Regions from separate parts of the Streptomyces sp. NPDC046261 genome, predicted to be linked through region 1. Evidence: riboswitches for the same ligand, from Rfam matches in the RefSeq annotation. Region 1 holds a riboswitch; each other region holds the start of a gene.
What was found. Region 1 has a riboswitch for cobalamin ahead of ABZ956_RS26015 (cobalamin biosynthesis protein). Riboswitches for the same ligand answer to the same signal wherever they lie in the genome.
Positions count from the first base shown of each region.

Region 2: another riboswitch for cobalamin. It lies ahead of ABZ956_RS02005 (ribonucleoside-diphosphate reductase subunit alpha); the one in region 1 lies ahead of ABZ956_RS26015 (cobalamin biosynthesis protein).
Region 3: another riboswitch for cobalamin. It lies ahead of metE (5-methyltetrahydropteroyltriglutamate--homocysteine S-methyltransferase); the one in region 1 lies ahead of ABZ956_RS26015 (cobalamin biosynthesis protein).

Region 1 covers NZ_JBEYZU010000020.1:46,074-52,941, reverse strand. The annotation lists gene ABZ956_RS26035 (alpha/beta fold hydrolase) at 94-1,218, opposite strand; gene ABZ956_RS26030 (class II aldolase/adducin family protein) at 1,270-1,944, opposite strand; gene ABZ956_RS26025 (inorganic phosphate transporter) at 2,057-3,298, shown strand; gene ABZ956_RS26020 (hypothetical protein) at 3,325-3,564, shown strand; cobalamin riboswitch at 3,741-3,872, shown strand; gene ABZ956_RS26015 (cobalamin biosynthesis protein) at 4,039-5,025, shown strand; gene ABZ956_RS26010 (cobyric acid synthase) at 5,022-6,569, shown strand; gene ABZ956_RS26005 (putative cobaltochelatase) at 6,736-6,868, shown strand, end outside.
Region 2 covers NZ_JBEYZU010000001.1:426,802-433,669, reverse strand. The annotation lists gene ABZ956_RS02020 (glycoside hydrolase family 3 protein) at 375-1,889, shown strand; gene ABZ956_RS02015 (DUF3311 domain-containing protein) at 1,992-2,270, shown strand; gene mctP (monocarboxylate uptake permease MctP) at 2,267-3,898, shown strand; cobalamin riboswitch at 4,041-4,185, shown strand; gene ABZ956_RS02005 (ribonucleoside-diphosphate reductase subunit alpha) at 4,347-6,722, shown strand; gene ABZ956_RS02000 (ribonucleotide-diphosphate reductase subunit beta) at 6,713-6,868, shown strand, end outside.
Region 3 covers NZ_JBEYZU010000003.1:377,220-384,087, reverse strand. The annotation lists gene ABZ956_RS08535 (histidine phosphatase family protein) at 1-223, shown strand, start outside; gene metE (5-methyltetrahydropteroyltriglutamate--homocysteine S-methyltransferase) at 505-2,835, opposite strand; cobalamin riboswitch at 2,997-3,153, opposite strand; gene ABZ956_RS08525 (alpha/beta hydrolase-fold protein) at 3,349-4,464, shown strand; gene ABZ956_RS08520 (serine/threonine-protein kinase) at 4,583-5,941, shown strand; gene ABZ956_RS08515 (DUF6777 domain-containing protein) at 6,014-6,868, shown strand, end outside.

The sequences.
Region 1 (6,868 bases):
CACGCTCCGAAAACCCAATCGGAATCAACTATCCGGCTCTTCACGACCGGTGGTGGGCTGCCGCGAAGGAGCCGGCCGCGGGCCGCGGGCGCCCTACATGAGGGGGACCAGGAAGCGCCGCAGGGCCTCTTCGTACCCCTGGGGATCGACGTTCCAGGACCCCGCGTGACCGGCTCCGCGCACCGCCCGCAAAGTGATCAGTTCCGGTCGTCCGGCGGCGAGTTCACGGGAGTGCTCCGGGGGCGCGAGGGTGTCGTCGCGGCCGTGCACGAGGAGCGTGGGCATGGGCAGGCCGGCCGGGTCGGCCGCCGCGAGGAGGGCCTGGGGTGCGAGGCCGGTGCGGCCCTCGGTCGCCCGGACCGCAAGCGGAATGAGGGCTGCCGGGACGCGGCGGCCGGCGAGGGCGCGCAGCGCGGCCGGCCAGTCGAGGACCGGGGAGTCCAGGACGAGGCCGCTGACGCGGCTGCTCAGCGCGGAGTTCCGGGCGGCCAGCAGGGCCATGGTGGCGCCGGTGGACCAGCCGTGCAGGACCACGCGACGGGCGCCGTAGCGCAGCGCGTAGCGGATGGCGGCGTCGAGATCCCGCCACTCGCCGGCACCGAAGTGACCGATTCCGTGCGCCGGCCGGGGCGCGCCGGGATCGCCGCGGTAGGCGATGTCGAGCACGGGGAGCCGCTGGGCGTTCAGGAACGGCATGACGATCATGGGGTGCTCGCGGGTGGTGCCCAGCCCGTGCACGGTGATCACCCAGGTGTCACGGCCGCCGGGCACGAACCACGCGGGCAGCGGTCCGAGCTCGCCGGGGACGTCCACCTCGGCGTGGGCCAGGCCGAGGGCGTCGCGGGGGTTGCCGGCGTGCACCTGCGGGGTGAGCCAGACGCGCTCACCGGGCCGCAGAACACCCCGGGTGACCCGCTGCAGGCTGCGGACCACCCGGTCGTGCGGGTGCGAGACGTCGGCGATGACGGGCCCGACGACGGCGTGCACGCCCCGTCCGGCGAGCCCGTAGGTGCCCGGGAGCAGGGACGCGGGGGTGCGGCCGAGGGTGACGGTGGTGGCGGTGACGTCGTGGAGGGCGAGCCGGGGCTGGCCCGGCGGCGGCCGGCCGGGGTCCGCCTTCAGGGCAGCGTCACCGGCGTACCGCCCGGCCGCCACCGCGGCCGCTCCGGCACCGATCAGCGTGGTGGCGGCCGCGGCCGCCACTGTGCGCAGCACCATCGTTCCCAGTGTGGGCGTATGCGGCGGGCGTGGCCAGTGGGCGCGGGGGGCTCAGCCGCGCTGCCCGTAGCCCCGCAGCTTGCCGGCCGCCTCCTCGAGCCGCTCGGGGGACAGCAGGGAGGGGGTGCGGCCGGGGACGGCGGCGGCGGTGAGCCAGACCCTGCACATCCACTCCAGCTGCGCGGTGCGGTCGTAGGCCTGGTCGAGGGTGGCGCCGTAGGTGAGGGTGCCGTGGTTCTGCAGCAGGCAGCCGGTGCGGCCGTCGAGGGCCCGCAGCATGTGGGCGGCCAGCTCCTCGGTGCCGTAGAGGGCGTAGGGGGCGACGCGGACCGGTCCGCCGAGGGCGGCGGCCATGTAGTGGATCAGCGGCACCTCGGTGACCAGGGTGGAGACGGCCGTGGCGTGCACGGCGTGGGTGTGCACGATCGCGGCGGCGTCGGTGGCGCGGTAGACGGCCAGGTGCATCGGCAGCTCGCTGGTGGGGGCGAGGTCGCCCAGCACCTGGCGGCCGTCGAGGTCCACGCCGACCGCGTCGCCGGGGCCCAGCCGGTCGTAGGGGACGCCGGTGGGAGTGACAAGGACCACGTCGCCGGCGCGCGCCGAGACGTTGCCGGAGGTGCCCACCACGAGCCCCTCGGCGGTGGTGCGGCGGGCGGTGGCCACGACCTGGGCCCAGACGCGCGGTATGTCGTCCCGTGTGCCCCCTGCCCGTTCGAACGCCTTCATCGGTCTTCGCCTCCGGTTCGCGTCATCGACGAGCCCGTCCCAGTTCACCTTCCGTTCACCCAGGGTCCCTACGGTCGCCGCGTACTGACCATCGAGCTGATTGCCTGGGTGAATGGAAAACATCACGCTTCTCATCGGGATCGTGATCGTCACGGCCTTGGTGTTCGACTTTACGAACGGCTTCCACGACACGGCCAACGCCATGGCCACCACCATCTCCACCGGGGCGCTCAAGCCCAAGACCGCGGTGGCCATGTCGGCCGTGCTCAACCTCGTCGGCGCGTTCCTGTCCGTCGAGGTGGCGGCGACGATCTCCAAGGGCATCGTCGACGAATCAGGCATCCGGCCGGAGATCATCTTCGCCGGACTGGTCGGCGCGATCGTGTGGAACCTGCTCACCTGGCTCGCGGGCCTGCCCTCCAGCTCCTCGCACGCGCTGTTCGGCGGCCTGATCGGCGCGACCATCGCCTCGGTGGGCACCGGCGCCGTCCACGGTGACGCCGTCGTCATGAAGGTCCTCATCCCCGCCGTCGTCGCCCCGGTCGTGGCCGGCCTGGCGACCGTGCTGGCCACCCGCATGACCTACCGCATGGCGCGCAACACCGACCCCGAGGCCAGCGCCAAGGGCTACCGCGCCGGGCAGATCGCCTCGGCCGCCCTGGTCTCCCTCGCCCACGGCACCAACGACGCCCAGAAGACCATGGGCGTCATCACCCTCGCGCTGATCTCCGGTGGCGCGCTGGGCGCCGACGCCGACCCGCCGATGTGGGTCATCGCCTCCGCCGGCATCGCCATCGCGCTCGGCACCTACCTGGGCGGCTGGCGCATCATCCGCACCCTGGGCAAGGGCCTGGCCGACATCCAGCCGCCGCAGGGCTTCGCCGCCCAGACCGGCGCCGCCGTCACCATCCTGGCCTCCTCCCACATCGGCTTCGCGCTCTCCACCACCCAGGTCTGCTCCGGCGCCGTCATGGGCGCGGGTATGGGCCGCAAGGGCGGCGTGGTGCGCTGGTCCACCGCCGGCCGCATGATCGCCGCCTGGGGCCTGACCCTCCCGGCCGCCGGCCTCGTCGGCGCCGGCGCCGCGCTCCTGGCCGACCAGGGCGACTGGGGCGTCACCACCGTCGCCGTCCTGGCCGTGGCCGCCTGCGGCGCGATCTGGCTGGCCTCGCGCCGCAAGCCGGTCACCCACGACAATGTCAACGACCTCAACGAGCCGCAGGGCGTCCAGGTCCCGGCCGAGCCCGTCGGCGTGGTGACCGCGGCCCTCCAGGCCGTCGCCCCGCCGCCGCCGGCCGGCGCCACCCCCGCCCCGGCCGCCACCCCCGCCCCCGCCGCCGCGACGGCCGGCTGACCGCCGGGCAACGGAGGAGAACCACCATGAACATCGACTGGGCAGCTCTCGGCCAGGTCTTCGGCGTCAGCCTCGTGGTCACCATCGGCCTCGTGGCCGTCTTCACCCTCGGCATCGTGGGCACGTCCCGCAAGCCCGGGTCCGCCACGGCCACGGCCACCGCTCCGGCGGCCGGCCCGACCGTCCTCGCGCGCTCCGGCGCCTACGCCTGCTTCGCGCTGTGCGCGGCCGCCGTGGGGTACGGCATCTACCTGATCGTCGCCTGACGCGACCCGACGCACCCGTGCGCGCGAAGCGCCGGTCCGGCACCGCCGGACCGGCGCTTCGTCGTTGCCCGCGTCGCCCGCCGCCCCACCCGTGGCCGGCAGTCTCACCGCAGGTCAGGGTGGGTTGACTGCCCTTCCCGGACCGTGGTGGACTTCCGGAGCCAAACGGCGACAGCAGAGGAAGCCGGTGCGAATCCGGCGCGGTCCCGCCACTGTCACCGGGGAGTGTCCCCCCACCCGAGGGCCACGGTCCGCCGTCCGCGGGCCGGAAGGCCGGGGGCGACGCCGATCCGGGAGCCAGGAGACTCTGGTCGCCGGTCACGTCGAGCCAGGGCGCGGACCCTGAGTGAGGACACATCGCCATGCCCGGCTGCCGCCGACCCCTGCCCTTCGCGCCCCTTGTGCCCCCTGCGCACCCTTGCCGCCCCGGTGTGACGGCGGCCTGATCCGATGCGCCCGACGCGCAGTGATCACATGAGCGGCAACCACCTGAGCGGGGGTCACCCGGGCGGCGACCCTCTCGTCTTCGCCTACGGCGCCGCGCTCGGCTTCGCCTGCGACCTCGTGGTGGGCGACCCGCGCCGCGGCCACCCCGTCGCCGCCTTCGGCCGCGCCGCGCAGGCCGTCGAAGCGCGCCTGTGGCGCGACCACCGCGGCTACGGCACCCTGCACGCGCTGCTGTGCGCGGGCGGCACGGCGGCCACCGCCGCCGCGCTGTCCCGTGCCGCACGCCGCTCCCCCGCCGCCGGCATCGCGCTGACCGCCGCCGCGACCTGGGCCGTGCTGGGCGGTACGACGCTGGGCCGCGAGGCCCGGGCGGTCGGCGGGGCCCTGGCGGCGGGCGACCTGGAGGTCGCCCGGGAACGGCTGCCGCACCTGTGCGGGCGCGACCCGCAGGCACTGGACGGGCAGCAGATCGCACGGGCCGTCGTCGAATCCGTCGCCGAGAACACCTCCGACGCCGTCGTGGGCGCCCTGGTGTGGGGCGCCCTGGCCGGGGTGCCCGGCCTGGCCGGCTTCCGCGCCGTCAACACCCTCGACGCCATGGTCGGCCACAAGTCGCCCCGCCACCGGCGGTTCGGCTGGGCCTCCGCCCGGCTCGACGACGTCGTCGGCTGGCCCGGCGCCCGCCTCACCGCCGCCCTCACCGTCCTCGCCGGCCCCGACCCGCGCGGCGCCTGGCGCGTGGCCCGGCGCGACGCCGGGCGCCACCCCAGCCCCAACGCCGGCCCCGTCGAGGCCGCCTTCGCCGGCGCGCTCGGCGTCCGCCTCGGCGGCACCCTCGCCTACGCCGGCCGCGTCGAACACCGCCCCGTCCTGGGCGCGGAGAACCGGCCCGTGGCCGTGCCGGACATCGAACGCGCCGTGCGGCTCTCGCGCCGGGTCTCGGGGCTGGCCCTGGGAACCGCCGTGGTGGGCAGGCTCTTGCTCGCACACTTCGCCAGAAGGAGGAATCGGTGACAGCCGACAGGAGCGGGCCCGCGCGCCCGCTGGGCGGGGGCCTGCTGGTGGCCGGGACCACCTCGGACGCGGGCAAGTCCGTCGTGACGGCCGGCATCTGCCGCTGGCTGGTCCGCAAGGGCGTCAAGGTCGCGCCGTTCAAGGCACAGAACATGTCGCTCAACTCCTTCGTCACGCGCGAGGGAGCGGAGATAGGGCGCGCCCAGGCCATGCAGGCGGCGGCCGCCCGCGTCGAGCCGAGCGCGCTGATGAACCCCGTGCTGCTCAAGCCCGGCGGGGACCGGAGCAGCCAGGTCGTGCTCATGGGCAAGCCGGTCGGCGAGCTCAGCGCCCGCGGCTACCACGCGGGCCGGCAGGAGCAGTTGTTCGACACGGTGACCGAGTGCCTGCGGGAGCTGCGGCGTACCCACGACGCGGTGATCTGCGAGGGCGCGGGCAGCCCGGCGGAGATCAACCTGCGCCGCAGCGACATCGTCAACATGGGCATCGCCCGCGCGGGCCGGCTGCCGGTGGTGGTGGTCGGCGACATCGACCGCGGCGGGGTCTTCGCCTCCTTCTTCGGCACGACCGCGCTGCTCTCCCGCGAGGACCAGGAGCTGATAGCCGGCTACCTGGTCAACAAGTTCCGCGGCGACGTGACGCTGCTGGAACCGGGCCTGGACATGCTCCACGGCCTGACGGGCCGGCGGACGTTCGGCGTGCTGCCGTTCGCCCACGGCCTGGGCATCGACGAGGAGGACGGCCTGCGCGTGTCGCTGCGCGGCGCCGTGCGCGAGTCGGTGGTGGCCCCGCCGCACGGCGCGGACGTGCTGCGCGTGGCGGTGTGCGCGGTGCCGCTGATGTCCAACTTCACGGACGTCGACGCGCTCGCCGCCGAGCCCGGCGTCGTCGTCCGCTTCGTCGACCGCCCCGAGGAGCTCGCCGACGCGGACCTGGTCGTGGTCCCGGGCACCCGCGGGACGGTACGGGCGCTGACGTGGCTGCGCGAGCGCGGCCTGGCGGACGCGCTGCTGCGCAGGGCCGCCGAGGGCCGCCCGGTGCTGGGCGTCTGCGGCGGCTTCCAGATACTGGGCGAGCGCATCGACGACGAGGTGGAGTCACGGGCCGGCTCGGTCGAGGGCCTGGGCCTGCTGCCGGTACGCGTGCGGTTCGCGGTGGACAAGACCCTGGCCAGACCGGTCGGCGAGGCTTTGGGCGAGCGGGTGGAGGGCTACGAGATCCACCACGGCGTCGCCGACGTCCTGGGCGGCGACGAGCCGTTCCTGGACGGCTGCCGCGTGGGTGCCGTGTGGGGCACGCACTGGCACGGCTCGCTGGAGAGCGACGGCTTCCGGCGCGCGTTCCTGCGGCGGGTGGCGAAGGCGGCCGGGCGGGCGTTCGTCCCGGCGCCGGACACGTCGTTCGCCGAGCTGCGCGAGGAACAGCTGGACCGCCTGGGCGACCTGATCGAGGACCACGCGGACACGGACGCGCTGCTGCGCCTGATCGAGGACGGGGTGCCCGTGCCGAACGGTTACCCGTTCATACCGCCGGGGGCGCCGTGAGTAGGGGAATCCCCGCACGAGCGGGGAGCACAGCAGGGCTTCAACGAAGTGATCGCCGAAGAGCGGACCAACCCCGCCGGTGCGGGGAGCAGAAGGCAAGCATGACCCTCAACTGCGGCAACGGCCGACGCATTCGGCGAGAACCCCTCGAAGGAGTGACCAGCGCATGAACACCACCTATCCCTTCACTGCGATCGTCGGCATGGAGGATCTGCGCCTGGCTCTCCTGCTGAATGCGGTCTCCCCAGCTGTGGGCGGTGTGCTCGTACGCGGCGAGAAGGGCACGGCCAAGTCGACGG
Region 2 (6,868 bases), on a different contig from region 1:
GCGGGGGTCCGGGCCCGCTGTACAGCCGTCATGAAGTAAAGAGCTGGCGGAAGGTGACATTCAGCCACGGGGCGATCACCCGGCCCGGCCGAGCGGGCCACCCGCGGCGCCCACGGCGCCCACGGCCGTACCGCCACCTTGACCGTCCAGAGCAGCCGGCAGGTGAACAGAAGCTGAAGTTCCCGCTCCGGCGCGCCGACGACACCCACCGTCCAACTCACCTGTCCCACCAGGCCATTTGGGCTGCTCAGCGCCACACCCCGCCCTTGACACCCCTATTGGTACAGTCCAATATCCCGACTGTCCGGGCAACAGGGCACGGACGTGCGCGTACCGGACGGCATCGTGCCGTATCAGCCGGAGGGGGACTTCCCATGCACCTCACGCACCTGACCCACGCGGTGCTGCAGCCGGGATTCGAGGGCACGACCGCCCCCGACTGGGTCCGCCGCCGGATCGCCGAGGAGGGCCTCGCCTCCGTCGTCCTGTTCGGGCGCAACATCTCCACGCCCGAACAGGTCGCCGCGCTCACCGCCGCGCTCCGCGCCGAGAATCCGGACCTGATCATCGCCATAGACGAGGAGGCCGGCGACGTCACCCGCCTGGAGGCCTGGACCGGAGCCTCGCGCCCGGGGAACCTCGCCCTCGGCGCGGTCGACGACACCGCCCTCACCGAGGAGGTCGCCCGGGACATCGGCCGTGAGCTGCACGCGGCCGGCGTCACCCTCGACTACGCGCCCAGCGCCGACGTCAACTCCAACCCCCGCAATCCGGTCATCGGGGTGCGGTCCTTCGGCTCCCGCACCGCCCTCGTGGCCCGGCACACGGCGGCCTGGGTGCGCGGGCTGCAGTCGGCGGGGGTCGCCGCCTGCGCCAAGCACTTCCCCGGCCACGGCGACACGGCCGTCGACTCCCACCACGACCTGCCCACCGTCACCGCCTCCGCCGCCGCGATCGAGGGGACCGCCCTGCCGCCCTTCGTCGCCGCGATCGAGGCGGGAGTCCGCGTGGTGATGACCGGTCACCTCCTGGTCCCCGCGCTCGACCCCGACCTCCCGGCCACGCTCAGCCGGCGCGTCCTGGTCGACCTGCTGCGCACCCGGCTGGGCTTCGACGGACTGGTCGTCACCGACGGCATCGAGATGCGCGCCGTGACCTCCCGCTACGGCATCGACGGCGCGACCGTACGGGCCGTTGCGGGCGGCGCGGACGCGGTGTGCGTCGGCGGCGAGAGCGCGACCGAGGCGACGACCGAGCGGCTGACGGCCGCACTGGTCGCGGCCGTTCACGACGGCACCCTGCCGGAGCGGCGGCTGGCCGAGGCGGCGGGCCGGGTCGCGGAGTTCGCCGCCTGGTCCGGGGAGCGGTTCCGGGCCGCCCGCGCGGCCGGCGACGGCGCCCGCTCCGACGTCGGGCTGCGCGCCGCCCGGCGCGCCCTGCGCGTCACCGGCGCGGCGGGCGCCGCGCTGCCCCTGGGCGCCGACCCGCACGTCGTCGAGCTCGCCCCCACCTCCACCCTCGCCATCGACCGGCAGACCCCCTGGGGGCTGGCCGCGCCCCTGCGCGAGCTGCGACCCGCCACCACGTCCGTGCGGCTGACCCAGCCCGAACTGACCGGTGACGAAGCCGCTTTGGAGCGCGCCGCGCTCGTCCCCGCCGTCGGCCGCCCGCTGGTCGTCGTGGTCCGCGACGCGGCCCGGCACTCCTGGATGGCCGCCGCCCTCGGCCGCCTCCTGCGCCGGCGGCCCGACGCGGTCGTCGTCGAGATGGGCGTGCCCGGCGCCGGCGCCCCGGGCGCCCCGCACCTGGCGACCCACGGGGCCACCCGCGTATCGGGCCTGGCGGCGGCCGAGTTCCTCACCGGCACAAGCGGAACGTACGCCTTCTGACGTTGTCGTTCCGATATGCGGATAGGGGGTGACGTCCGGAGGCGCCCTCCCCTAGATTTCCTGCGCATTACGCAAGTGATCGCTCAGGGGACGGAGTCACGTATGTCGGAACCACCCGCGCAACCACCCGGGAGCGGCCGCGAACCGGTCGTCACCATGCCACTGGTCATCGCCGGCGTATGCCTGGCCCTGCCTTTCGCGGCGATGCTCTGGGTCGACTCCTACTCCCGGCTCACCCCGTCCTTCATCGGGATTCCCTTCTTCTACTGGTACCAGATGCTGTGGGTCGTCCTCTCGACGCTGCTCACCGTCGTCGCCTACGTCATCGTCCGCCGTCACGAGCGGCGGGCGCGGGCGCGCGCGGGAGGTGAGCCGCGATGAAGGACGGCGTGAACGGTGTCGCGCTCACCGTCTTCATCATCTTCTTCCTCGCCGTCACGGTGATGGGCTTTCTGGCCTCGAAGTGGCGGCGCGCGGAGAACGCGAACAATCTCGACGAGTGGGGGCTGGGCGGCCGCTCCTTCGGCACCTGGGTCACCTGGTTCCTGCTCGGCGGCGACCTCTATACCGCGTATACGTTCGTGGCCGTCCCGGCCGCCATTTACGCGGGCGGCGCGGCGGGCTTCTTCGCGGTGCCGTACACCATTCTCTGTTACCCCCTGGTGTTCACCTTCCTGCCCCGCCTCTGGTCGGTCGCGCACAAGCACGGCTATGTGACCTCCTCGGACTTCGTCCGGGGCCGGTTCGGCTCCAAGGGCCTCTCGCTGGCCCTGGCGCTGACCGGGATCCTCGCCACCATGCCGTACATCGCGCTGCAATTGGTGGGTATCCAGGCGGTTCTGGACGTCATGGGCGTCGGCGGCGGAGAGGACACCAACTGGTTCGTGAAGGACCTGCCACTGCTGATCGCCTTCGGTGTGCTCGCGGCCTACACCTATTCCTCGGGACTGCGCGCGCCCGCGCTGATCGCCTTCGTCAAGGACACCCTGATCTACATCGTGATCATCGTGGCGATCATCTACATCCCGTTGCGGCTCGGCGGCTTCGGGGACATCTTCGCCAAGGCCGGCGAGGCGTTCGCGGCCGAAAACCCGGCCACCGGCAAGCCGCGCGGTTCACTGGTCACCGGAGCGCAGGCGCAGTGGGCGTACGCGACGCTCGCGCTGGGCTCGGCGATGGCGCTGTTCCTGTATCCCCACTCGGTGACCGCGGTGCTTTCCAGCAAGGGCCGCAATGTCATCCGCCGCAACACCACCATCCTTCCCCTTTACTCCCTGATGCTGGGCCTGCTCGCCATGCTCGGCTTCATGGCCATCGCCGCCGGGGTGAAGGTGAAGAACGGACAGCTGGCGATCCCGCAGCTTTTCGAGGACATGTTCCCCGACTGGTTCACGGGTGTGGCCTTCGCGGCCATCGGCATCGGCGCGCTCGTTCCGGCGGCCATCATGTCGATCGCGGCGGCAAATCTGTTCACCCGCAACATCTACAAGGACTTCATCAAGCCGGACGCTTCGCCCGAACACGAGGCAAAGGTCTCCAAGCTGGCCTCCCTGCTGGTGAAGGTCGGCGCCCTCGTCTTCGTCCTGACCATGGACAAAACGGTCGCCATCAACTTCCAGCTGCTGGGCGGCATCTGGATCCTGCAGACCGTCCCGGCCCTGGTCGGCGGACTCTTCACCCGCTGGTGCCACCGCTGGGCGCTGCTCGCGGGGTGGGCGGCCGGCATGCTCTACGGGACCTGGCGGGCGTACGAGACGCCGAGCGCCACCCAGGACCACTTCGGGAACACCAACCTGATCCCGCTCATCGGCGAGAAGGGCTACATCGGCCTCACCGCCTTCGTCATCAATGTGATCGTCGTCATCGTGGCGACATTCGCCCTCAGGGCGCTGAAGGCGCCCGACGGCGTCGACCAGACCCGGCCGTCGGACTACACCGCCGACGCCGGCGACCCGGGCGTCCGTACGGACCTCCCCCCGGCCACCGTGGGAGCCCCCGGCGGGCACTGACCCGGGCCCACCCCCAGAGGGCCGTCACACCCCCGCCCAGGGGGCGTGACGGCCCTCCTCGCTTGCCCTGCCAGGACCGCCCGTTAGCACATTCCGCAACCGCTTCATGACGGGACGACACAACATGTGGGGGCGCGTACGAGGCCCGGCACTAGATGTATGCTCGTCCTCGCTGTCGTCGCAGGGGAATCCGGTGGAAATCCGGAACTGTCCCGCAACGGTGTATGTGTGCGCATATACCCAGCGCACCCGAAGTCCGAGGACCTGCCGACAGCGCGTCCACCACCGAGCCTGCCCTGGGCTCGGCTATGGGCGTTGAATTCGTCCGGGCCCCGCGGGTTGGGCCGACGGACGCCTACGAGGCATGCCCTGGTGCAAGCGGCATGCCCGTACGCGACCGTCGCGCGCTCCCGCCCGGCCCACCCAGCCGAGCGAGGGAGAGCCACACGTGACCATCGCGCCCGCAGATCCGGTCTCAGCGAACGCGGAAGCCGGCGGCCCCGGGACCGCGCTGCTGCGCACCCTGACCGATCTCACCGCCGATCTGCCCGCCACCGACCCGGGCAAGGTCGCCGCCGCCGCGCTGCGCGGCCGGCACCCCGGTTCGGACGAGGCCGAGCTGCGCTCCCTCGCCACCGAGGCCGCCGCCGGTCTCATCGCCGAGGAGCCCGAGTACTCCAAGCTCGCCGCCCGGCTGCTCACCCGTGCCATCGCCGACGAGGCGGCCGGCCAGGGTGCGACGTCCTTCTCCGCCTCGGTCGCCGTGGGCCACCGCGAGGGCCTGATCGCGGACGAGACCGCCGCCTTCGTGGCCACCCACGCCGAGCGCCTGGACGCGCTGGTGGACCAGGCGCTGGCCGACGGCGCCGACGACCGCTTCGGCTACTTCGGCCTGCGCACCCTGCACAGCCGCTACCTGCTGCGCCACCCGATCACCCGCGACGTGATCGAGACCCCGCAGCACTTCCTGCTGCGCGTGGCCTGCGGCCTGGCCGAGGACCACTCCGTGCGGGCCCTGGAGGACGTGGCCGAGCTCTACTCGCTCACCAGCACGCTCTCCTACCTGCCGTCCTCCCCCACGCTCTTCAACTCCGGCACCCGCCACCCGCAGATGTCGTCCTGCTACCTGCTGGACTCGCCGCTGGACGAGCTGGACTCGATCTACGACCGCTACCACCAGGTGGCGCGCCTGTCGAAGCACGCGGGCGGCATCGGCCTGTCCTACTCGCGCATCCGCTCGCGCGGCTCGCTGATCCGCGGCACCAACGGCCACTCCAACGGCATCGTGCCGTTCCTGCGCACCCTCGACGCCTCCGTCGCGGCGGTCAACCAGGGCGGCCGGCGCAAGGGCGCGGCCTGCGTCTACCTGGAGACCTGGCACGCGGACATCGAGGAGTTCCTGGAGCTGCGCGACAACACCGGTGAGGAGGCCCGCCGGACGCACAACCTCAACATCGCGCACTGGATCCCGGACGAGTTCATGCGCCGCGTCGAGGCGGACGCCGACTGGTCGCTGTTCTCCCCGGCCGACACGCCCGACCTGGTCGACCTCTACGGCGACGAGTTCGACGCCGCGTACCGCCGGTACGAGGCCGAGGGCAAGGCCGTCAAGCAGATCCCGGCCCGCGTGCTCTACGCCCGCATGATGCGCACCCTCGCGCAGACCGGCAACGGCTGGATGACGTTCAAGGACGCCGCCAACCGCACCGCCAACCAGACGGCCGAAAAGGGCAAGGTCGTCCACTCCTCGAACCTCTGCACCGAGATCCTCGAGGTCACCGACGACAGCGAGACCGCGGTCTGCAACCTGGGCTCGGTCAACCTCGCGCAGCACCTGGGTGCCGACGGCGAGATGGACTGGGAGAAGCTCGACCGTACGGTCCGTACGGCCGTCACCTTCCTCGACCGCGTCGTGGACATCAACTTCTACCCGACCGAGCAGGCCGGGAAGTCCAACAACCGCTGGCGCCCGGTGGGCCTGGGCCTGATGGGCCTGCAGGACGTCTTCTTCCGGCTGCGGCTGCCCTTCGACTCCCCCGAGGCGAAGGAGCTGTCCACCCGCATCTCCGAGCGCATCATGCTCGCGGCGTACGAGGCGTCCGCCGACCTCGCCGAGCGGCACGGCCCGCACGCGGCCTGGTCCGCGACCCGCACCGCCCGTGGCGTGCTGCACCCGGACCACTACCCCAACGCCGTCCCGGCCTGGGCGGACCGGTGGGACGCGCTGCGCGCGCGCATCGCCGAGGTCGGCATGCGCAACTCCCTGCTGCTGGCGATCGCCCCCACGGCGACCATCGCCTCGATCGCGGGCGTGTACGAGTGCATCGAGCCGCAGGTCTCCAACCTCTTCAAGCGCGAGACGCTCTCCGGCGAGTTCCTGCAGGTCAACACCTACCTGGTGGAGGACCTCAAGAAGCTCGGCGTGTGGGACCGCACGACCCGCGACGCCATGACGGACGCCAACGGCTCCATCCAGGACCTGAAGTGGATCCCGCAGGAGGTGCGCGACCTGTACCGCACCGCCTGGGAGATCCCGCAGCGCTACCTGATCGACATGGCCGCGGCCCGTACGCCGTACCTGGACCAGAGCCAGTCGCTGAACCTCTTCATGGCCTCGCCCACCATCGGCAAGCTCAGCTCGATGTACGCGTACGCCTGGAAGCAGGGCATCAAGACGACGTACTACCTGCGCTCGCGTCCGGCGACCCGGATCGCCCGGTCGGCCGGCGCCGCCGCCACCATTCCCGTGCAGCAGGCCGCGCCCGACGCGGACGCCATCGCCTGCTCCCTTGAGAACCCCGAGTCCTGCGAGGCATGCCAGTAATGACCGCCCCCACCGAGAAGAACCTGCTCGACCCGGGCTTCGAACTGACCCTGCGTCCCATGCGGTACCCGGACTTCTACGACCGCTACCGCGACGCGATCAAGAACACCTGGACCGTGGAGGAGGTCGACCTCCACTCGGACGTG
Region 3 (6,868 bases), on a different contig from region 1:
CTGGCTGGACGGCCTGGCCGGGGGCGACGGCGGCCGGATCCTGGCCGTGGCGGATCCCGCGGTGATCCGCGCGGCGGCCGTCCACGCGCTCGGGCTGCCGCCGGCGGTGTTCTGGCGCCTGGACGTGGCCCCTCTGACCCTGACCGAGCTGACCGGCCGCGCCGGACGGTGGAACCTGCGCTGCGGCCGCCCGCTCACGGCGCCCGCCCCGGCGGCCGGCTGATCCGCGGGAGCCGCCGCGCCGGCCCTGCCCCGCCGCCCCTCAGCAGCGGTACGGGCCGGCGCGGCGGCGGCTTCGGGGGCCGGTGACCATAACGGTCGGCCTTGTGCGGACCGTTATGGTCACCGGCCGGCCGGGGCCGGCGGCTCACCGCCACGACGGCCCGGCCGGCTCGCCACGGGCCGACCGCGGGGCCGCGTGGCTCCGCCGCGGAGGGCCGGGGCCATCGCTCAGCCGCTACCGCGGCACACCCGGCCGGTCGCCCGGGGCGTTGCCCCGCCCGGCTACTGCCCGCCGCCGCGCTCCGCGCGGACCCGGCGGGCGGCCTCGACCAGGTGCTCGAGCGAGGTCCGTACCTCCGCCCAGCCACGGGTCTTCAGACCGCAGTCCGGGTTGACCCACAGCCGCTCCGCCGGGATGGCCTCAAGGCCCGTGCGCAGCAGCGCGGCGATCTCCTCGGTGTCCGGGACGCGTGGTGAGTGGATGTCGTAGACGCCCGGACCGACGGCGTGCGCGTAGCCGGCCGCGGCCAGTTCACCGGCGACCTGCATGCGGGAGCGGGCGGCCTCCAGGCTGATGACGTCGGCGTCCAGGTCCTCGATGGCGGCCATGATGTCGCCGAACTCCGCGTAGCACATGTGGGTGTGGATCTGGGTGTCCGCCCGGACCCCGGCCGTGGTGAGCCGGAACGCCTCGGTGGCCCACGCCAGGTACTCCGCCCGGTCGGCCGTGCGCAGCGGCAGCGTCTCGCGCAGCGCGGGCTCGTCAACCTGGATGACGGCCGTGCCCGCGGCCTCGAGGTCGCCGACCTCGTCCCGCAGGGCGAGGGCGACCTGGCGGGCGGTGACGGCGAGCGGCTGGTCGTCGCGGACGAAGGACCAGGCGAGCATGGTGACGGGACCGGTGAGCATCCCCTTGACGGGACGCCGGGTGTGGGACTGGGCGTAGGTCGTCCAGGCCACGGTCATCGGCTCGGGGCGGGAGATGTCGCCGGCGAGGATCGGCGGGCGGACGTAGCGGGTGCCGTAGGACTGCACCCAGCCGTGCTGGGTGGCCAGGTAGCCGGTCAGCCGCTCGGCGAAGTACTGCACCATGTCGTTGCGTTCGGGCTCGCCGTGGACGAGGACGTCGAGCCCGGCCTTGTCCTGGAAGGCCAGGACCTCGCGGATCTCGGTCGCGACGCGCTCGTCGTAGGCGGCGGCGTCGATACGCCCGGCGCGCAGGTCGGCGCGGGCGGTGCGCAGTTCGCGGGTCTGGGGGAAGGATCCGATGGTCGTGGTGGGCAGCAGCGGCAGGCCGAGCCGGGCCTGCTGGGCGACGGCGCGCTCGGGGTACGGCTGAGGGCGGCGGGCGTCCGCGGCGGTGACGGCCTCCGCGCGGGCCCGTACGGCCGGGTCGCGGGTGAGGGCGGAGGCGGCGCGGGAGGCCCGGGCGGAGCGGTTGGCGGCGAGCTGCGGGGCGATGGTGTCGATGCCCTCGTTCAGGCCGCGGGCGAGGGTGACGGTCTCCTCGGCCTTCTGCCGGGCGAAGGCGAGCCAGCGGGCGACCTGCGGGTCGACGTCGCGCTCGGCGGTGGCGTCGAGGGGGACGTGCAGCAGGGAGCAGGAGGGGGCGACGTCCACCCGGTCGGCGAGGCCGAGGAGGGTGGCGAGGGTGGACAGGGACCGCTCGAGGTCGTTGATCCATACGTTGCGGCCGTCGATGACGCCCGCGATCAGGCGCTTGCCGGGCAGGCCGCCGGCGGCGGCGAGGGCGTCGAGGTTGGCGGCGGCGCGCCCGGTGAAGTCCAGGGCCAGGCCCTCGACGGGGGACTTCGCGAGGACGGGCAGGGCGTCGCCCAGGCGGTCGAAGTAGGTGGCGGCCAGCAGCTTGGGCCGGTCGGTGAGCGCGCCCAGCTCCCGGTAGGCGCGGGCGGCGGCGTTCAGTACGGCCGGGGGCTGGTCCTGCACCAGGGCGGGCTCGTCGAGCTGGACCCAGGTGGCGCCGGCGGCTCGCAGGTCGGAGAGGACCTCGGCGTACACGGGCAGCAGCCGGTCGAGGAGGGTGAGGGGCTGGAAGCCGGGCGGTGCGCCGGGCGCGGGTTTGGCCAGCAGCAGATAGGTGAGGGGGCCGACGAGCACGGGCCGGGCCGTGTGCCCCAGGGCGAGGGCCTGCCTCAACTCGCCTGTCTGCTTGCTGGAGTCGGCGGTGAAGGCGGTGTCAGGGCCCAGTTCGGGCACGAGGTAGTGGTAGTTGGTGTCGAACCACTTCGTCATCTCCAGCGGCGGCAGCTGCTGGGTGCCGCGGGCCATGGCGAAGTAGCCGTCCAGGGCGTCGGCCTCGACGGCGGCGCGGTACCGCTCGGGGACGGCGCCGATCATGACGGTGGTGTCCAGGACGTGGTCGTAGAGCGAGAAGTCCCCGGTGGGGACCTCGTGGACGCCGGCGTCGGCCAGGCGCCGCCAGGCGTCGCGGCGCAGGGCGGCCGCGGTGTCGTGCAGGGCGGCGGCGTCGACGCGGCCGGCCCAGTAGCCCTCCACGGCCTTCTTCAGTTCACGGCCGGGCCCCTGCCGGGGGTAGCCGTGGACGGTGGCCCGGGCGCGGACGGCGGCGGGGGCGGTGGGGTCTGTTGCCACGGAACTCTCCTTCGCGAGTCGCGGGGGGATCCCGGTGGGGGCCCGAGCGGACGAAGGATCGGCAGATGGTGGCGGAGCGCGCCCAGGCGTGCCCGTCCGTACCGCCGGCCCGCCCTCGAGGCCACCGAGATCGCCGCGTGCGGTCGCACGCGGGCAGCGGCAGGTATTCGGACTCGCGGGCACGCCGTGTCCGGAATCAGGACACGGCACCTATTGGCCGTCGCTTCCCGGGCCGCTGGGGCGGTCCAGTGCGTATGACGGCGGTCGTTCCCGCTCACCGCTGCGGGGCAGTCCCGGATTTCCACCGGGTTCCCTCTTGCGACGCGCCCGCCTGGACGGCGGGGCGAACCGGCTGCGCCTTCACCCTAGACGCACCGGCCCGCCGGCCGACAGGGGTTGCCCGGACAGGTTCGATCTTGGATGCCGCCACAAATATGACCAAAGCAGGAAACCCCGGCCGGTCGTACTCCCTCTTCACTCCCGGAGAACCCACTCCGAGGAGGAGCGACAACCGTGGGCCTTACGTCACAGACTTTCCTGCTGTTCCTGGTGGTCATCGCCGTCGCGCTGGCCGCCCTCGTGATGTGGCTGTGGCCGCGGGCCGCGAAGAAGGGCCTCCCGGCGCTGCTCTCCCGGCTCGGTCTGCTCGTGGTGGCGCAGCTCGGCATCCTGTCGGTGCTGCTCGTCGCGGCGAACAACGAGTTCGGCTTCTACTCCACCTGGAACGAGCTCCTCGGCCGCAACTCCAGCAAGCAGGAGGTGCGGGAGGGCAAGGACGGCAAGCGGCCGCCCGCGCTCGTCGTCAAGGGGCAGGAGTCCGTCGGTCTGGGTCAGAAGGAGAAGGCCGGCCAGGTCGACCGGATCGAGATACGCGGCCCCGTCAGCGGGCTGAGCATGGACGGCTTCGCCTACCTGCCGCCGCAGTACTTCCAGAAGGGGCACGAGAACGACAGGTTCCCCGTGATCGTGGCGATCACGGGGCAGCCCGGCGTCTCCAAAAACCTCATCACCCAGATCAAGGTCCCGCAGGCGGCCTCCCGCGCCGTCGTGGCCAAGGAGATCCGACCGACGATCGTGCTGATGGTCCGGCCGTCGGTGGTGGCGGACCGCGACACCAACTGCACGGACGTGCCGGGCGGTCCCCAGGCCATGACGTTCTTCAACCAGGACCTGCCCATCGCCGTCAACGACGTCTACCGCGCGGACAACTCCCGGGGCGGCTGGGGCGCGGTGGGCAACTCCACCGGCGGGTACTGCGCGCTGAAGGCGGCCATGACCAATCCGGCCCGCTACGGCGCCGCGGCCGGGCTGTCCACCGACCTCTTCGCGCGCCAGGACCGCGACACCGGTGACCTCTACGCGGGCAACAAGCAGATCAAGAACGAGTCCGACCTGATCTGGCGCCTGGAGCACATGGCCCCGCCGCCGGTGTCGCTGCTCCTGGGCGCCAGCAAGAAGGGCGAGGAGAAGTACTACGAGCCCATGCTGAAGTTCGCCGGGAAGGCCAAGGCGCCGACCAAGGTCGACCAGCTGGTCCGCGAGGAGGGCGGCCACAACTTCCAGACCTGGCGCGAGGAATACCCCGAGGTCCTGCGCTGGCTCGACAAACAGCTGACCGCCCGCCGGTAAGGATCAGCGGACCTTCCCGCGCGGCCGGGAACGGTTTCGGCCACAGCCACGTCCCAGCCAGTGTGGCCCGAATGCGCACGGCTCGGTACGCCGTACGCAGGGGGAGGGGGCGTACGGCATGGACGGGATGGACACCACGCGGCGCAAGCCGCTGCTGGCCGGGCGGTACCGGCTCATGGAACGGCTGGGCCAGGGCGGGATGGGCGTCGTCTGGCTCGCCCTGGACGAGGTGCTCGACCGGGAGGTCGCGGCCAAGGAGGTCCGGGCGCCGGAGCACATGCGCGACGAGGACGTCCGGGTGCTGTACGCGCGCCTGAAGCAGGAGGCGCGGGCCGCCGCGCGGGTCGCCCACCCTCATGTGATCACCGTCCACGACGTGGTCGAGCAGGAGGGCCGCCCCTGGATCGTCATGGAGCTGGTGCGCGGTCAGTCGCTGGACGGGGTGCTCCGGCAGGAGGGCGTCCTCCAGCCCAAGGAGGCCGCCAGAATCGGCGCCCAGGTGCTGCAGGCGCTGCGCGCCGCCCATGCCGTGGGGGTGCTGCACCGTGACGTCAAGCCGGCGAACGTGCTGCTGGAGGCCGGGGGCCGGGTGGTGCTCACCGACTTCGGCATCGCCGTCATCGAGGGGGCCGGCACCCTGACGCGCACCGGCGATCTGGTCGGCTCCGCCGAGTACCTCGCCCCGGAGCGCGCCACGGGCCGCCGCCCGGGAATCCCCTCCGACCTGTGGTCGCTGGGCACCCTGTTGTACGTGGCCGTGGAGGGGGTCTCCCCGTTCCGCCGGGGTGACGCGCTCAGCACGCTGCGGGCCGTCGTCGACGACGAGCCCGCGCCGCCCCGGCGGGCCGGGCCGCTGACGCCGGTGCTGGAGGGGCTGCTGCGCAAGGACCCGGAGGCCCGCATGGGTTCGGCGGAGGCGGAGCAGCTCCTGGAGCGCGTCGCGAGCGGCCTGCTCACGGAGGAGCCGCCCGGGTACGTCCGTACCGCCCTGGACGAGCGGGTGCGCCACCCGAACGCGGGACCGCCGCTGACGGTGCCCGACACGCCGACGCCGCGCGTCGATGTGCCGGTCGGGCTGCAGCAGGGCGGCCTGTCGACGCCCCTGGTCGCCCCCGCCCCGGCCCCGGAGGGGTCCACCCCGTCCGTCGGGTACCCGTCGCGTCCGCGGCCGCACCCCGGGCCGGTGCCGGTGCCGGGACCGGGCCCGGAGCCGGTGCCGCGCAGGGCCGGGTGGATCGTGGCGGTCGTGGTCGCGCTGGTGCTGCTCGCCGGAGGGGTCGCCGCCCTGATGGCCCTGCGGAACGACGGCGGTTCGCAGCCGGGCGGCGGCAACCCGGGCGGCGGACCCACCGGGGTGGCCACGCCCCAGCAGACGGACGGCACATCGGAGCCGGAGACTCCCGGACCCACCACGGATCCGGGCACCGGCCCGACGGGGTACGCCAGTTGCGGCAGCGGCTGGGTGACCTCGTGCTGAAACGCGTACGGACTGGAACGTCGGAATTCGTTGACCGGCTATCGGGGGGTGTGCGCTGTGAGGCGCGAACGCATGAGGATCGTCTCCCTGCTGGCCGTCTGCGCGCTGCTGGGCGGCGCGGGGGCGGTGGGCTGTTCGAAGGCTTCGAAGAAGATGGTCGCGGAGATAGCCCTGGAGGCCGCGGGGGTGATCGCACCGGGTGCGTTCATACCGGCACCGGGCACCGATCTGCAGGGCGTCAAGGCCCTGCCCCGCGGCGGTGACCAGGCGGCCGGCGCCCGGGGCGTCATCGGCGGCGTCCCCGGCAAGACCCGCTGCGACAAGAACAAGCTGATCAGCGAGCTCCTGCGCGACCGCGTCAAGGGAGCGGCCTGGGCCAAGGTCCGGAAGATCCCCTTCGAGAAGATCGAGGAGCACGTCAGGGGCCTGAGCGAGGGCCATGTGCTCGTGGACACCCTGGTCAGGAACCACAACTACCAGGGGGACGGCAAGACGGTCTCGTATCTGTCCGTCGTCCAGGTGGGCACCGCGATGCTCTTCGACGCGTACCGCAATCCGGCGGTCAAGTGCAATTGCGGCAACCCGCTGCTGCAGCCCGAGAGCAACATCGACCGCATGGCGTCCACATACACCGGGCAGCACTGGGAGAGCTTCCAGAACTCGCAGGTCACCGTCATCGCCCCCAGGCCCCTGGAGGAGGGGCCGATGAAGACCCTGCCGCTCGTCGACGCCTACCAGCCCGACAAGGGCTTCGACCGTCCGGTGGGCAGCGACGGCGCGGACGACTCCACGACCTTCCCCGTGCCGCCGCCGCCCGCCGCCACGCCATCCCGCTCCGGCACGGGCTCCGGGAGCGGTTCGGGAAGCCCCTCCGGGGCTCCGTCCGACGGCCCCTCCGGGGGCTCCCCCTCCGGCTCCCGTCCGCCG